3 regions of the Sorangium sp. So ce363 genome follow, and region 1 is predicted to be linked to each of the others. Evidence: predicted binding sites of a transcription regulator. Region 1 holds the regulator's gene; each other region holds the start of a gene.
What was found. The regulator HrcA, encoded in region 1, represses chaperone genes, less so after heat shock. The targets are predictions, from matches to a motif close to GNTAGCACTCNCCNNNGGNGAGTGCTANC.

Region 1 (5,336 bases):
GCAGGGGCGGGTCGACACCCGCGGCCAGGCAGCGGCCGCGGTGGGCGCCTACTTCGTCAGGCGCGCGATCTCTTCCTTGATGATCGTCTCGGCGAGCACCGGCACGACCTCCCACACGACGCGCTCCACGACGTCGCGGGACAGCGCCATCACGGCCTCCACCTGCTCGGAGGTGAGGCCGAGGCCCTCGAGCTTGCTCGCCATCTGGCCGTTGACCTGCGCGGAGGCGGTCGCGGCGACGGCGGCAGGCCCCGTCGCGGTCTTCGGCACGCCGGACACCGGCGTCGGCGAGAAGGCCATCGTCGTCGTGACCGGCACGTTCGCCGAGCCGCCCGGCGCCGTCTTGACCGAGGCCTGGGCCGGCGCAGCGCTCGTGGCCGGCGCGTTGGGCGTGTAGATGAGGGTCTTCGCGCGCTGGAGCGGGCTCGCTGCCGCCTGCTGCGCGGCGGCCGCGGGCTGCGCGGCGGGCTGCGCCGCAGGAGAGCGCGCGGGCGCAGGCGCCGCGGCAGCAGGGGCCGCTGCAGCGGCGGGCTTCGCTTCGCCGCGCGACGCCAGCAGCTTCTTGACCTTGTCGATCATCTGCTGGGTGTCGAACGGCTTGTCCATGTGATCGTCCGCTTGCGCGCCCGATCCCTTCGCGGGGTCGAACGGGTTTTGCTTGGACGACAGGATCAGGACGGGCGTCGCCGGTGAGGCCTGCTTGATCGCCTTGCACAGCTCGTAGCCGTTCTTCGGCTCGAGCGTGACATCGGCGATCACCAGGTCGGGTTTATCGCTCTTGAGCTTCTGCAGCGCAGCGTCGGCGCTGCTCGCCGTCACGACGCGGAAATCCTGACCCGCAAAGGTGATTTCGAGCACTTTGCGCATGGTCACGCTGTCGTCTACGGCGAGAAGGGTGCTGGCCACGAACGGGTCTCCTCTCAGATGGCGAGAAAGCGATGACGGCTCTGGATATCTTCGGCCCCGGTCGCGCGATGTGTCAACATTCGCGGTGTATTTCGCCCCGCGGGCCCCGCGGATGTGCGTTTTTCCGCGCCGGTAGAGCCCGGTCCCACGCTGGTGGGCGGAGCCGAGGCGCCCCGGTGAGCTCTACATGCGTCCGCTCCGACCCGCCACTCCGCCGAGCCACGAAGACAAATCCGCCGAAACGACCGGGGTCCACCCGGCCGCCCAGGTACGACCTCCGCAGGATGGCCGCTGGACGGTGCCCGCCGAGCTGGATCGGCGCCCGCTGGACGGGGCCGTCCGTGCGCTGGCCGCGGTCTCGTGGTCCGACGCGCGCCGGTTGATCGAGACCGGCAAGGTGCTGGTCGGGAGCGCGGTGGCGACGAGCGCCCGTCGGCGGGTGCTCGGCGGGGAGCTGATCGAGGTCCGCCTGCACGCGCCGAGGCCCGAAACCGTGCGGCGGCGCAAGCTCGAGGGCGAGCTCGTGGTCTACGCGGACGCGAGCGTCGTCGTGGTGAACAAGCCCGCCGGGGTGAGCACCATCCCGTACGGCGACGAGGCTCCCGCGGAGCAGGCCGCGACCCTCGACGCGCTGGTGCGCGAGGTGCTGGCCAGGCGCGACCGCCTGCGCGGGCGCGCGCCGCTCGGCGTGGTGCAGCGCCTCGACAAGGGGACGAGCGGGCTGCTGGTCTTCGCGCGGACGCTCGCCGCGAAGAAGCACCTCGCGCAGCAGCTCCGCGTCCGCGCGATGCACCGGCAGTACCTGGCGCTCGCGCACGGCGCCGTCCCGCGCGGCACCTACCGCAGCTACCTCGTCGAGGATCGGGGCGACGGGCTGCGCGGCTCGGCGCGAGAGGGGCGGCGCGAGGGGCAGCTCGCGGTGACGCACGTGGAGCCGATCGAGGTGCTCCGAGGGCCGCAGGAGGGGGCCGGCGCCGGGGGCGTGACGCTGGTCGCGTGCCGGCTCGAGACGGGACGCACGCACCAGATCCGCATCCACCTCGCGGAGGCCGGGCACCCGCTCGTCGGCGAGACCGTCTACGTGCGGGATTACCGAGGGACGAGGGTCCCGGCCGCGCGGCTGATGCTCCACGCGGCCGAGCTCGGCTTCAACCACCCGGCCGACGACCGGCCGATGCGCTTCCAGGCGCCGCCGCCCCCGGACTTCGACGACGTGCTCGATCGGCTCCGCGAGCCGCAGCGGAAGGGCGCTACTTGACCTTGCCGCGGACCTCGGTCATCGCCGCGGCCGTGGCGTCGACCAGCGGCATGACCTTCGCGTAGTCCATCCGCGTCGGGCCGAGCACGCCCACGGTCCCGGCGACGCGGCCGTTCTCCATGTACGGCGCGGCGACGAGGCTGAGCTGGCCTCCGCCAAGGTCGCCCGCCTCGCTGCCGACGAACACGGTGACCTCACCCGCGCCGGCGGCGAGCGTCCGGTCGAGCAGATCGACGAGCTCCTCGCGCTCCTCGAGCGCCTTCATCAGCTTCTTGAGCCGGTCGACGTCGGCGTACTCAGGCAGATCGATCAGGCGGTTCTGCCCCTCGATGACGACCTCGCTCCGCCGGGTCACGTCGGCCGTCGCCTTGCTGCCGAGCTCGAAGGCGCGGCGCCTCAGCGCGTCGATCTGGAGGCGCTCGTCCGCGAGGCGGCGGGCGAACAGGTCCCGGATCTCGCCCAGGGTGCGCCCCTCGATGACGTCGGTGAGCAGGTTGTGGATCCGGGTGAGCTCACTCTCGTTGATCGCCTCGTCGGCCGAGATGAAGCGGTTCGCGACCGAGCCGTCGGCGAAGACGAGCACCGCGAGCAGCTGCCCGGGCTTGGTCGGGATGAAGCGCAGCTGGGCGAGGGCGCGGAGCTCCGCCCGCGGCGCCGCGACGACCGCCGCGGCGCCGGACAGCTCCGAGAGGTAGCGACCGGTCTCGCGGAGCGGATCGCTCGCCCCCGCGTAGATCTCGGTGAACCTCGCGCTCAGCTCGGCCTGCTGCTCGGGGGACAGCGACCGGAGCTCGACGAGCGCGTCGATGAACAGCCGGAGCGCGCGATCGGTCGGGATCCGCCCGGCCGAGGTGTGCGGCTGGTGGAGGTACCCGGCCTCCTCGAGGTCAGCGAGCACGTTGCGGATCGAAGCAGCCGAGAGATCCAGCCCGTACTTCCGGGCGAGCGTCCTGCTGCCAACTGGGTCGCCCGTTGCGATGAACTCGGTGACCGCGGCGAAAAGGATCTTTCGAGCTCGGTTGGAAAGATCACCCATGTCAGTTGCATGCAGCGTACAAGCGCACCGCCGTGGCTACCTGGACCAGGGACCGCCCGGACCGGGAAGCCATGCGGGCCGGACCTTCGCTCCCGTACGTCAAGCTGCGCGTGCGGGCGCTTGACCCACGGACGCGCATGCGACCCATTTTGAGGGGATCGCGCGGCCCGGTCAAATGTCGCGGTAGGATCGGCAGCCAACCCCCCACGCACGGGGGGGCCCGCTCCACCGGATGGCGGCGCGGTCGGCCACTCGGCTACTCGGCCACGTGCACGTGGTCACTTGGCCCCCGAGAGGGTCGGCCTGGCTTGCTTCGCACGAGGATGTACCGCAACGATGCCGCCCGCACGCCATGCCGCCGCTGCCTGCGCGCTCGCCCTCGCGCTCGGCCCCCTCGCCGCCGCGCCGAGCGCGCAGGGCAAGCCGAAGGTCAGGTACCACCAGGACTGGGCGAAGCACCCGTCGGCGCGCTACGCGGCCATGAGCGCGGAGCAATGCCGTGCGGCGCTCACGCAGCGGAAGATCGCGTTCCAGCCGGTGCAGCGCGCGCCGGGCGTGCTCGCTCCGGTGCGGCTGATGCAGGGGGTCGGCGGGGTCCTCTACCGGACGGCGCTGCCAGCCCATCAACGCGCGGGAAACCCGCACGACGTCTTCGACTGCCGCCTCGCGCTCGCGCTCTCGGACTTCAGCCGGATCCTCCGCGCGCACGACGTCGACGAGGTGCTGATGTTCTCGGCCTGGCGGCCTCCGGCCAGGATGTGGCCCGAGGGCAGGCTCGCCACGAGGCACCCCGGCGGGCTCGCGATCGACCCCTACAGGTTCATCAAGGAGCGCGTCGGCGGCGGGTTCGCGGAGGATTGGCTCGAGGTGGAGCGCGACTTCGTCGGCAGGCGCGGCGCGCCGGTCTGCGGCGAGAGCGCCGGCCCGACCGGCCGGCCCCGCGGGGCCGGCAAGGGGGCGGGCAGCGGCCCTCCAGCGGACGCGGCAGCGCGAGAGCTGCGATCCATCGTGTGCGAGGCCATGGACCAGCACATCTTCACGTCGATCCTCACGCCCAACTACGACCGGGCGCACAAAAATCACCTGCATCTCGAGGTGACCCCCGGCGTCCAATGGCATCTCGTGCGCTGATCCGGGAGGGGCCGTCCTCCCCCGCGCAAACCCGCTCTCCCTCCGAGGTCGACCCGCTATGTTAGCCCGCGTGCCCGCACGAAGACCCCCGCTCTCCCGCGCGTCCGCCGCGCTGGCGCTCGCCGCTGTCGCGCTGTCGTTCACGTTCGTCGGCTGCCCCTGCGTCAGCGGTCCCGTGAACGCGAGCCCCGCCCTCCGCTGGTTCCTGTTCTCGAACTTCGGCGCCAGCAAGATCTGCCCCGAGATGCTGAAGAGCGGGGTTTCGCTGCGCCTGCAGGACAGATCGGCGTCCATGGGGCGGTTCTTCCCGATGCAGTGCTCGTACGACGTCAACGACGCGGCCCAGACGATCACCGTCCACATCGCCGGCACGGGCTACGGCTACATGCAGCCGGCCAAGCGGGTGGGCTTCTCGCTCACGACGTCCGTCGAGTACCGACCCGACTTCCAGCTCGCGGACGATAACGTCTACGTGTGGGGACGGCTGAACCGGATCGTGCAAGGCCCGAGCTTCCAGCTGGGCTACGTCGAGAACCCGGTCATCGACGTGATGGCCAACGTCCCGCCGTTCGGAGGGCTCGCCAACCTGCTCGGCAACCAGATCGTCGCTGGCGAGCTGACCCGCGGGTTCACCGTCCTCTACAACGAGGAGACCGGGAAGGACTTCACGCTGGGGATCCTCATGCCGCCCCAGCGACCGCACCACCCGTTCGAGGCGGAGGACGAGGAGCGGTACACGTTCGCGAACGAGACCGTCGAGGTGTACGCGAACCAGCGCGACTACCTCGGACCGTTCGAGGTCGCCGACTCGGACCAGGCGCTCTACCTCAAGGTCAGCGCGCAGGGCGCGCCCGTGGACCTCATGATCGTCGACAAGCCCACCGGCGACGCCTGGCGCGAGGCGTACCAGACCGGCAAGCCGCTCGGACCCCCGCCAGGCCCGGTGCAGGCAGGCGGCCCTCTCCAGCCCGGGATCATCGAGACCCGCCGCTACGCGCTGCGCCC
Region 2 (5,336 bases), 3.8 Mb from region 1:
TCCAGGCGGCCCGTACGAGAGGAGCTTCAGCCGGCGGAGCCGCTTCATCACCTCGTCCACCGTCTCTTGCTCGACGTCGACCTCGCGCGCGATGTCCTCGGGAGAGGAGCGGACGCGTATGCCTTCAGGCGTCTCCTCCCCGAAGGCCTCGGCGTGGCGCGCGAGCGCCAGCATCACGCGCGCCTTCGGGTCACGGTGCATGAGGATCTCGACGAGCGAGTTCGCCGCGTCGAGCCGCTTCGCCAGCTTCTTGAGGAGACGGAGCGCTATCTCGACGTCGCGCTGCAGCATGACCTCCAGTTTCCGCGCGTCGATCACGAGGCAGCGGGACGGCTCGCTCACGGTGGCCGTCGCGTTCCGGGGCTTGCCGTTCAAGATCGCCATCTCGCCGACGAACTCGCCGGGCCCGAGCACCGCGAGCACCTTGTCCTCGCCGGCGACCGACTTCGTGATCCGCACGGCGCCCGACTGGATGACGAACATGACGTCGCCGGAGTCACCCTCACGAAAGAGCACGTCGCCCGGCACATACTCGCGGCCATAGCGGGCGAACGACGACTCCGACATTGCCCTGGAGTCTAGCGCCCCACGTGACCGCGGGTCAAAAACCCGGGCAAGAGCGCTGGCGCTCACAAAACGCGAGGGGCCCCCAAGCCAGCATGCTTTGGAGGACCCCTCGGCCCGCTTCGTCGGGGCAGCGCGCTCGGCGGGCCGGCGCCGCACGGAGGCGGCGGCAGCCCGAGAGCGGCGCGGACAGGCGATCAACCCATGTCGAAGTCGCCCATGCCGCCCATGCCGCCCATGCCGCCCATACCCCCCATGCCGCCCATGCCGCCCATGCCGCCGGGAGCCCCGCCGGCCGCGGCCTTCTCCTTCTTGGGCTTCTCAGCGACGAGGGCCTCGGTCGTGAGCATCAGCGCGGCGACGCTGGCCGCGTTGGAGAGCGCGTGCCGCACGACCTTGGCCGGATCGATGACGCCTCCGGCGAGCAGGTCCTCGTACGAGTCGGTCGCGGCGTTGTAGCCGAACGTCGGCGCGCCCGACCGGACCTTCTCCGCGACCACCGTCCCGTCGACCCCCGCGTTCTGGGCGATCTGGCGGAGCGGCGCCTCCACGGCGCGGCGCACGAGCCGCACGCCGACGTCGCGCTCGTCGTTGAACTTGAGCGACTCCAGCGAGGCGGCAGCCCGGAAGAGGGCCACGCCGCCGCCGACCACGATGCCTTCCTCGACGGCGGCGCGGGTCGCGTGCAGCGCGTCCTCGACGCGCGCCTTCTTCTCCTTCATCTCGGTCTCGGTCGCCGCGCCGACCTTCACCACCGCGACGCCGCCGGCGAGCTTCGCGAGCCGCTCCTGGAGCTTCTCGCGATCGTAGTCGCTCGTCGTGTCCGCGATCTGCTTGCGGATCGCCTCGATGCGGCCCTTGATGGCGCCCTTGTCGCCCTGGCCGTCGACGATGACCGTGTTGTCCTTGTCGATCTCGACCCGCTTGGCCGTCCCGAGGTCGCGCACCGTGGCGCTCTCGAGCTTCTGGCCGAGGTCCTCCATGAACGGCGTCGCGCCCGTGAGGATGGCGATGTCCTTCAGCATGTCCTTGCGGCGATCGCCGAAGCCGGGCGCCTTCACGGCGGCGACCTTGATCGTGCCGCGCAGCTTGTTCACGACGAGCGTGGCGAGCGCCTCACCCTCGACGTCCTCGGAGAGGATGAGCAGCTCGCGCCCCTGCTTCACCACCTGCTCGAGCAGCGGCAGGAGGTCGGCCATGGCCGAGATCTTCTTCTCGTGCACGAGGATGAGCGGGTTCGTGAGCACCGCGGTCATCTTCTCGGGGTCGGTCACGAAGTAGGGCGAGAGGTAGCCGCGGTCGAACTGCATGCCGTCGACGGTCTCGAGCTCCGTCGTCATGCGCTTGTTCTCCTCGACCGTGATCACGCCCTCCTTGCCGACCTTCTCCATGGCGTCGGCGAGGATCTGGCCGATCTCCTTGTCGCCGTTGGCGCTGACCGTGGCGACCTGGGCGATCTGGTCCTTGTCCTTGGTCGGCTTGGCGGCCTTCTGCACGGCCTCGATGACCTTCGCGACCGCCGCGTCGATGCCGCGCTTCAGATCCATCGGGTTGTGGCCGGCCTCGACGAGCTTGAGGCCCTCGCCGAAGATCGCCTGCGCCAGCACCGTCGCCGTCGTCGTGCCGTCGCCGGCCTTGTCGCTGGTCTTCGAGGCGACCTCGCGCACCATCTGGGCGCCCATGTTCTCGAGCTTGCCGGCGAGCTCGACCTCCTTGGCGACCGTGACGCCGTCCTTCGTCACGACCGGGGAGCCCCAGCTCTTCTCGATGACGACGTTCCGCCCCTTCGGCCCGAGGGTCACCTTGACCGCATCGGCGAGCGTGTTCACGCCCTTGAGGATCGCGGCGCGGGCGCCGCGGCTAAAAACGATCTGCTTCGCAGCCATCTATCAATCCCCTCGCGGCCGCGCGGCCGCGTGTACTAACGCTTGCGTTCGGTTGCCTCGGACCTGGTTCACGTCGCGGCGGACTCGGTCACGGCGAGCACGTCGTCCTCGCGGATGAGCACGTGCTCCTCGCCGTCGAGCTTCACCTCGGTGCCGCTGTACTTGCCGAACAGCACCTTGTCCCCGACCTTGACATCGAGCGGACGAACCTTGCCGTCCTTCAGGACCTTGCCGTTGCCCACCGCGACGACGCGCCCCTCGATCGGCTTCTCCTTCGCGGCGTCGGGGATGATGATGCCCCCCTTGGTCTTCGTCTCGCTCTCGACGCGCTTGACGACAATCCGATCCTGCAGCGGCCTGATTTTCATGCTGGCTCCCTCGTCCTCGGCTTGTTGACTGACCATCGGCTCGCCGGAGGTCCCGTTCGCCCCCCCGCTGGGGCGTTCCGCCCGCGCGACGAGAGCTAAGTGCCCGAGATCGCAGTGTCTTGGCACTCTCCTAGGCCGGTGGCTAAACCGCGGGCGAAAGTAAATCAGTCACCCGGCGCGTCAAGGGCACGCAGCAGGGAGCCGCGACTTTTCCGGGGCCGAGAGTCCCGAGCGGCGAAGCCGAGATGTCTGGAGAAGCGACGGCGAGGGCGCGGTCGCGACATCGTGGAGCCTCCTCAGGGACGAGCCCCCCTCCGACAGCGCGGAGACAATCTGGACGGATCATGGCGAGAGCGCGGCGACAGCAGCGCGACGAGCGACGAGCGACGAGCGACGAGCGACGAGCGACGACAACGGACGGCATGCAACGAGGGCGGAGCGGGTTGAGCGAAGGGTTGAGCAGGGGGAGGCCTTGCTCAACCCGCGAAGCGCCCGAACCACCCGAAATATGGGCGATTTTTGGCGGCGGGCATTTTTCTTTGGCGGGTCCGATTTTGATTGCTTGACAATCCAGGCAGCCCGAGTAGATTCCGCGGCCCGTGGCGCTGATGAACACGGCGCTGACCCCTTGGGGGATCGTCTAACGGCAGGACGCAAGATTCTGGCTCTTGCTATCAAGGTTCGAATCCTTGTCCCCCAGCCAGGCCGCTCAGCTCTGCTGTCGGTCTTCTCCACAGAACAAGGTCCCATCGTCTAGCGGTTAGGACATCGGCCTCTCACGCCGGTAACGCGGGTTCGATTCCCGCTGGGATCGCCACTTCACTCCCCTCGCCTCGTTCCCTGCTGCTTCCGTCTGATGTCGTGCGTCGAGCACGGCGCGAAGCACAGCGTCATCTGACGAGCGCGAGCACGCAGTTCAGCGAAGACGTCCTGCTCCGTTCACGTTGCGCTACCCTCTAGCGCATGGCGGCGCAGGACGAAGAGGAGCTCTTCGACATCCTCGATGACGGGGGCCGGTCGCTCGGCGTGCGCAAGGCGCGCAGGCTCGTTCACCGCGACGGCGACTGGCACCGGAGCGTTCACGTGTGGGTGCTCCTCGAGCGGGGGCCCGATGGTCTGGAGCCGGACAGCGGCCAGAGCGCCGCGGAGCCCTGGGTGCTCTTCCAGCAGCGCAGCCCCGACAAGGACACCTGGCCCGGCGCGCTCGAGGTCGCCGTGTCGGGGCACTACCGCGCCGGAGAGGATCTCGCGGGGGCGCTGCGCGAGGCGGAGGAGGAGATCGGCCTGCCGCTCGCGCCGCGCGACGTGGTCCGGCTCGGCACGCGCCGCAGCCAGGACGATCACGCGCCGGGCATCGTCGATCGCGAGCTGCAGGACGTGCTGCTCGCGACGACCCGACACGCGCTCGAGGAGCTGCGTCCCGATCCGCGCGAGGTGACCGCGCTGCTGTCGCTCCCGCTCGGCGCGGCGCTGCGCCTCGTTCGAGGCGAGGTGCCCCACGCGAGCGGCCTCGTGCGGCGGCCGCCGGACGCCGCGGGCGCCGTGAAGGTCGAGCCGCGCGACGTGCGGCTCGATGAGTTCGTGGTCGCGCGCGACGGCTATTTCGAGCGCGCGCTTGACACGATCCGCCGGCGCCTCGCGGGCGAGGCGCCGGCCCCATGGCTCCTCGGCTAGGACGGCGGCGCTTTCTCCTCGCGCCCGTGCTGTCAGCCTGAGCCGCGGCGGCCGTCGGCCGGCCGCCGGGGCTTCTCGGGGGGCACCGCCGACGCGACGAGGAACCCTTCGGCGCGGTGCGGGGCGAGCCCGCAACGCGCGTTCATGCGCTTGGCGATCTCGTCGCCGGCCCTGACGAGCGCGTAGAACCACCGGATCCCGAAGCGATCGTGCCCTTCCCGGAGCGCCGCGGCCTGCAGGGGGGCCCCGAGCCCCCGCCCGCGGTGGTCCTCGCGCAGAGAGGTGCAGATCGGCATGGCCGTCCACGAGGGCGCCTCGCCCACATCGGAGATCCAGAGCGGCGGGGCGCCCAGCAGCCCGAGCTGGGCGAGCGCCTCGCGCCCGCCGATCTCGGCAGGCTGTGGCCGCGTCATGACGCACAGGGTGGCGCAGCCGATCAACGCCCCCGCGCCGTCGCGCAGCGCGAGCGTCAAGGAGCGCCCCTCGCCGCCGCGCAGGTACCACCCCGGGAGCGGCGCGTGGCCGCTCTCGGCCTGAAGCTCCTGGATCGCGCGGATCGACGCCTCGTCGTCGTCCGGCGACACCCTGGACAGGCGCAGGCCCGGCGGGAATGTGCGAAACCGGCTGAGCCCCTGCACGGCGGCGCGCACCTCGCCGGCCGGGGCGCCCATCACCGAGAGGTCCTCGTCCACGGAGAGCCCCGCCTGGCGCAGCGACGCCGAGAGCGCGGCGAGCTCCGGCCGGGGGGCGTGCAGGATCACGCGCTCGAAGCAGCGCACGAGCGCCTCGCGCCGCTCCGGCGGCGTCCGCTGGGCGTGCAGCAGGATCAACGAGCGACCGTCGG
Region 3 (5,336 bases), 4.6 Mb from region 1:
ATGACGCGCGGCGAGCCCTGATGATTCCCGTGCAGGGCAGCCTCTGCGCTCAGCGCGCCGCCGGCATGGATGCACGTTGCCGGTGGTGGGTGGGGGTCTTCCCTCGGGGCGCTGATCGGACGGCTCTTCTGCGCCCGGCTCGGCGGCGGCACGCGTACGTTGCGTGGGAACGAGGTGACGGGCCACTGCGCACGGCGCCCGCCTCGGATTGGATCACTTCATCGACTTCTTCTTGGACGCCGCCTTCGTGGCGGCCGGCTTCTTCGCCGCGACCGGCTTCTTCGCCGCCTTGGCGGCCGGCTTCTTCACCGCTGCCGGCTTCTTCGCCGCCTTGGCGGCCGGCTTCTTCGCCGCGACCGGCTTCTTCGCCGCCTTGGCGGCCGGCTTCTTCGCCGCTGCCGGCTTCTTCGCCGCCTTGGCGGCCGGCTTCTTTGCCACAGCCGGCTTCTTCGCCGCCCTGGTGGCCGGCTTCTTCGTCACGGCCGAGCGCTTCGCAGCCGCCCTGCTCGCCATGGCACCGTTTGCCGCCGACTTCTTCGCCCCCGTCGCCCGCTCTCTGGAAGATGGCTGCGCCGCGGCTTCACGCTCCTCGCCAACCGCGCTCGTCGTAGCCCTGGCGCCGTTCGCATCAGGAACCTGCTTCGCATAACGCGCGAGCGTCTCGCGCACCCGCGCGTCCAGATCCGTGAAATCGAACGGCTTGTTCAACCAGGCGTCCGCGGCGAAGAGCGGCGAGGTCATCTCGTTCAGGTTCTCGCCGATCCCGGTGAGCATGATGACGCCGGTGCTCGCGAACGGACGTCCGTCGGACGTGTCGCTCTTCAGCCGCTTGCAGATCTCCCAGCCGCTCATGCCGGGCATCATCACGTCCAGGATCACCAGATCCGGCCGGTGCTCACGCGCGAGCTCCCAGGCGGCATCGCCCTCGGAAGCCTCGATCACAGAGAACCCTAGGTTCCTCAGGTGACGCGCAACGAGGCTCAACATCGCCGGTTCGTCTTCGGCCACCAGCACACGGGGCGGCATCGTGCTCGCGGAAGGCATCGTGGATGCGGATGAGAGTACGTGCGCGCGAACCGGTCAAGAGAGAACGAGAGCGCGCGGCCGCGGCGAGCGCTCCGCGCCGGGCTCCCGAGCGACCCCGAGCGCCCGGGAGGATGCGCTCACGCGGCGCGCGCGAGGGCGATCTTTTCCGTCTGCCCCGCCGCATAGAAGCGTCGCAGCGCCGCGAGCAGCTCGGCATGACGCCCGTGGCGGGCAAACTCGGCCTCGAGTCGGCCCGCGAACCGCGCCGCCAGATCGTTCGCGATCCGGTAGCGATCGCCGGTCTCCGTGCCCGGTGGATCCATGAAGGTGACCCGCTCGAAGAGATGGGCGCGGATCCGCGCGGCGCGCTCGGGCTCGAAGCGCCCCGCCCCCGGTGGGGCCGCCTCGTGGCGGCGCCGGAGCGGCGGACCTGGCGGCTCGACCTCGTCAGCCAGATCGCCATAGACAAGCAGCACGTATTTGTCGACCTCGGCCTGGAGCTCGAGCTCGAGCTGGGTCGCCGGCAGCTCCCTGCGGGCCCGCTCGGCCACATAGAGGAAGTGGCTCACGCCCTCGACGATCTGGCAGATCTCGTCGAACGTCCGCTCTCGCCCCCGCGTGATCGCCCGGCGGGGCAGGTGCAGCGCGATCTCGATATCCCCGTCGGCGTGCCGGATCAGCAGCGCTTCGCGTGCGCTGCCGTCCGTCAACCGGATGAAATCGTCGACCGCGGGCGCGTCATCGAGCGCATAGGTGCGCGCCAGGTGCTGCTGGATCCGGGACGGGAAGGTCGCCCCCCGCATCAGTTGAGCCCGCCCGTACCACGGCTCGGCACGAGCCCTCGTGCCCCGAGCTCATCCGCGAGGCGGCTCGATCCCGTACGAACCCAGCGCTCGTACAGCCGGAGCACCGAGCGCTCGTCCCGAGCTCCCGACGCGAGCGTACCGTCGGCCACATCGTTCAGGACGCTCACGAACCGCTCGAATTTCTCGGCCATCTCCGAAAGAACATCGGGGCCCTGGCCGACGCGCGCATTGAGGCGCAGCATAGCGGCCGCATGGTGGTAGGCGGTGGACCCGACCCCGACCACGTAGCCGCGATCGACCCCCTTGAGCTCGATGTGGCCGCCGAAGAAACCGACCACGTAGAGGACGCTGTCTCCCAGGTTACGCAGCCGCTGGAAACGCTCGGCTCCGGAGGCTTCCAGCGCGTCGCGCAGAAGAAAGGTCAGGGGCTGGTTGAAGGCAGACTCGGCATGCTCGTCCGGGTGAGCAAAAGCACAGAGCAGACCGACGAGGTAACTCGACGCCGCCTCGGTGGCAGCGACGTTCCGAACTCGGAGCGCCTCGTCCACAACCTCCTGGAAATAGCGGGTCATGCTCGGGGACAGAGAGATCGCTTGGCTCACAGCGGCACCTCACTTATGCGGGTGCCCTGGATACCGACGTAACCCGGGCCACCGCGCGCTCAGGTCAACCAGACACGTCCTGGCGGCCTCCCTCGGGCTGGAGACCGTGAGGGCATCGCGTCACTGTGCTGCCGCAGCTTTGCCCTCATAAGCGCATTTTAGCCGAGAGGCTCCGCCGAGCCCAGCCTTGAGCCGCGCGCCTTCCCCTGCGATCTCCAGGACTTACAGCCACCTCTGCGCCTGGCTGCCAGCGCGCAAAGTGCCGCCTGGGGCCACTCTTGACACCCTCCAGGGGGTGGCTATCTTCCGCGCGCTCGCTAGCACTCGCCACAGGTGAGTGCTAGCAAAGTGCCCAGACTGCAATCGTAGGGGGCCTTCCGGCGCGCTCCGTCGCGCCGGCTGGGTCTCGCCGTTCGTGGGACGCGGCGCTCGTCCCCGGAGGACTTGCAAAGATGAAGATTCGACCGCTCCAGGACCGCGTGATCGTTCAGCGCGTGAAGGAAGAAGAGAAGACCAAGGGAGGTCTCTACATTCCGGACACCGCGAAAGAGAAGCCGATCGAGGGGACCGTCGTCGCCGTCGGCAACGGCAAGGTCGCCGAGGACGGTACCGTGCGGAAGCTCGACGTCAAGGAGGGCGATCGCGTCCTCTTCGGCAAGTACTCGGGCACCGAGGTCAAGATCGACGGCGAGGAGCACCTCATCCTCCGCGAGGACGACATCCTCGGCGTGATCGAGAAGTGACGCGGGCGACAGAAGGAACTTAGGAGAGACACCATGGCAGCCAAGGAAATCATCTACAACGAGTCCGCCCGCAGCATGATCCTCGCGGGGGTCAACGCCCTCGCCGACGCGGTCAAGGTCACCCTCGGCCCGAAGGGGCGCAACGTCGTCATCGAGAAGAGCTTCGGCTCGCCGACGGTCACCAAGGACGGCGTGACGGTCGCCAAGGAGATCGAGCTCGAGAACCGCTTCGAGAACATGGGCGCCCAGATGGTCCGCGAGGTCGCCTCGAAGACGAGCGACATCGCCGGCGACGGGACGACCACCGCGACGGTGCTCGCCCAGGCGATCTACCGCGAGGGCTCCAAGCTCGTCGCGGCCGGGCACAACCCGATGGAGATCAAGCGCGGCATCGACAAGGCGGTCGAGGCGATCGTGGCGCACCTCCACAGCTCGGCCAAGCAGACGAAGGACGCGAAGGAGATCGCGCAGGTCGGCACGATCAGCGCGAACGGCGACGAGACGATCGGCAAGCTCCTCGCCGACGCCATGGAGAAGGTCGGCAAGGAGGGCGTGATCACGGTCGAGGAGGCCAAGAGCGCCGACACGACCCTCGACGTGGTCGAGGGCATGCAGTTCGACCGCGGCTACCTCTCCCCGTACTTCGTGACCGATCCCGAGGCCATGAAGGCGAACCTCGAGGACTGCTACATCCTCATCTCGGAGAAGAAGATCTCCAACATGAAGGACCTGCTCCCGGTGCTCGAGGCGATCGCCAAGAGCCAGAAGCAGCTCCTCATCATCGCCGAGGACGTCGAGGGCGAGGCGCTCGCGACCCTCGTCGTGAACAAGCTCCGCGGCACGCTGCACTGCGCGGCCGTCAAGGCGCCGGGCTTCGGTGATCGCCGCAAGGAGATGCTGAAGGACATCGCCACCCTGACGGACGGCCAGGTGATCGCGGAGGAGCTCGGCCTCAAGCTCGAGAACGTCACGATCAGCGATCTCGGCCGCGCCAAGACCGTCATCATCGACAAGGACAACACCACGATCGTCGGCGGCCAGGGCAAGAAGGACAAGATCAAGGCCCGGCAGCAGGAGATCCGCGCTCAGATCGAGAACACGACGAGCGACTACGACCGCGAGAAGCTCCAGGAGCGGCTCGCGAAGCTCGTGGGCGGCGTCGCGGTCGTCAAGGTCGGCGCTGCGACCGAGACCGAGATGAAGGAGAAGAAGGCCCGCGTCGAGGACGCGCTCCACGCGACCCGCGCGGCCGTCGAGGAGGGCATCGTCCCGGGCGGCGGCGTGGCGCTCATCCGCGCGCAGAGCTCGCTCGAGAAGCTCAAGGTCAACGACGAGCAGCGGTTCGGCGTGAACATCATCCGCCGCGCCATCGAGGAGCCCCTCCGCCAGATCTCGGCCAACGCCGGGGAAGAGGGCTCGATCGTCGTGCAGAAGGTGCGCGACGGCAAGGACTCGTACGGCTACAACGCCGCGTCGGGCGACTACGGCAACCTGCTCGAGATGGGCGTCATCGATCCGGTCAAGGTCGTCCGGTCGGCGCTCCAGAACGCGGCCAGCGTCGCCAGCCTGATGCTCACCACCGAGGCGCTCATCGCTGAGCGGCCGAAGGAGGAGAAGGCGGCGGCTGGTGGCGGCCACGCGGGCCACGGCCACGACTTCTGATCGCGACGCGCCGCGCTGACCGCTAAGCCCGGCGGGCGAGGGCCGGCTTCCTCCTCAGGAAGTCGGCCCTTCGCCATTTCGACTTCCGGCGAGCCGCGGCGCATGATCTGATCCGGCGCAGGTTCGCGATGAGCACCCTGACTACCGAGCGCCTGGCGCTCACCCCGGTCTCGCTGTCCCTGCTCGAGGCGGTCATCCGCGGAGATCGCGCCGAGGCCGAGGCCCTGTCCGGCGCGCGCTTCCCTGGCGCCTGGCCCGGGCGCGCGCTCGTCGAGCGCGCCTTCAGCTCGCCGCTCGACCGGCTGCGCGACGATCCAGAGGCGTTCCTGTGGGGCACGCGGCTGATGGTGACGCGCGGGCAGGAGGAGCGCGTCGTCGTCGGCAGCGTGGTGCTGAACGGCCGGCCCGACGCGACCGGCACGGTGGAGATCGGCTACGGCGTCGAGGGCAAGTCCCAGGGCCAAGGCTACGCGACGGAGGGGTCGCGCGCCGTCCTG

Region 2: a site for HrcA is predicted at 2,937-2,965, ahead of groES (co-chaperone GroES). Genes of this name have one in related genera too.
Region 3: a site for HrcA is predicted at 2,751-2,779, ahead of groES (co-chaperone GroES). Genes of this name have one in related genera too.

What each region holds. Positions count from the first base shown of each region.
Region 1 covers NZ_CP150333.1:13,005-18,340, reverse strand. The annotation lists gene WMF12_RS00060 (response regulator transcription factor) at 49-906, opposite strand; gene WMF12_RS00055 (RluA family pseudouridine synthase) at 1,205-2,164, shown strand; gene hrcA (heat-inducible transcriptional repressor HrcA) at 2,157-3,200, opposite strand; gene WMF12_RS00045 (hypothetical protein) at 3,537-4,331, shown strand; gene WMF12_RS00040 (hypothetical protein) at 4,402-5,336, shown strand, end outside.
Region 2 covers NZ_CP150333.1:3,812,048-3,817,383, reverse strand. The annotation lists gene WMF12_RS14625 (Crp/Fnr family transcriptional regulator) at 1-567, opposite strand, end outside; gene groL (chaperonin GroEL) at 762-2,450, opposite strand; gene groES (co-chaperone GroES) at 2,519-2,818, opposite strand; tRNA gene WMF12_RS14610 (tRNA-Gln) at 3,448-3,521, shown strand; tRNA gene WMF12_RS14605 (tRNA-Glu) at 3,561-3,635, shown strand; gene WMF12_RS14600 (NUDIX hydrolase) at 3,782-4,492, shown strand; gene WMF12_RS14595 (hypothetical protein) at 4,525-5,336, opposite strand, start outside.
Region 3 covers NZ_CP150333.1:8,314,487-8,319,822, forward strand. The annotation lists gene WMF12_RS31155 (response regulator transcription factor) at 214-1,044, opposite strand; gene WMF12_RS31160 (hypothetical protein) at 1,164-1,829, opposite strand; gene WMF12_RS31165 (hypothetical protein) at 1,829-2,434, opposite strand; gene groES (co-chaperone GroES) at 2,887-3,177, shown strand; gene groL (chaperonin GroEL) at 3,211-4,839, shown strand; gene WMF12_RS31180 (GNAT family N-acetyltransferase) at 4,968-5,336, shown strand, end outside.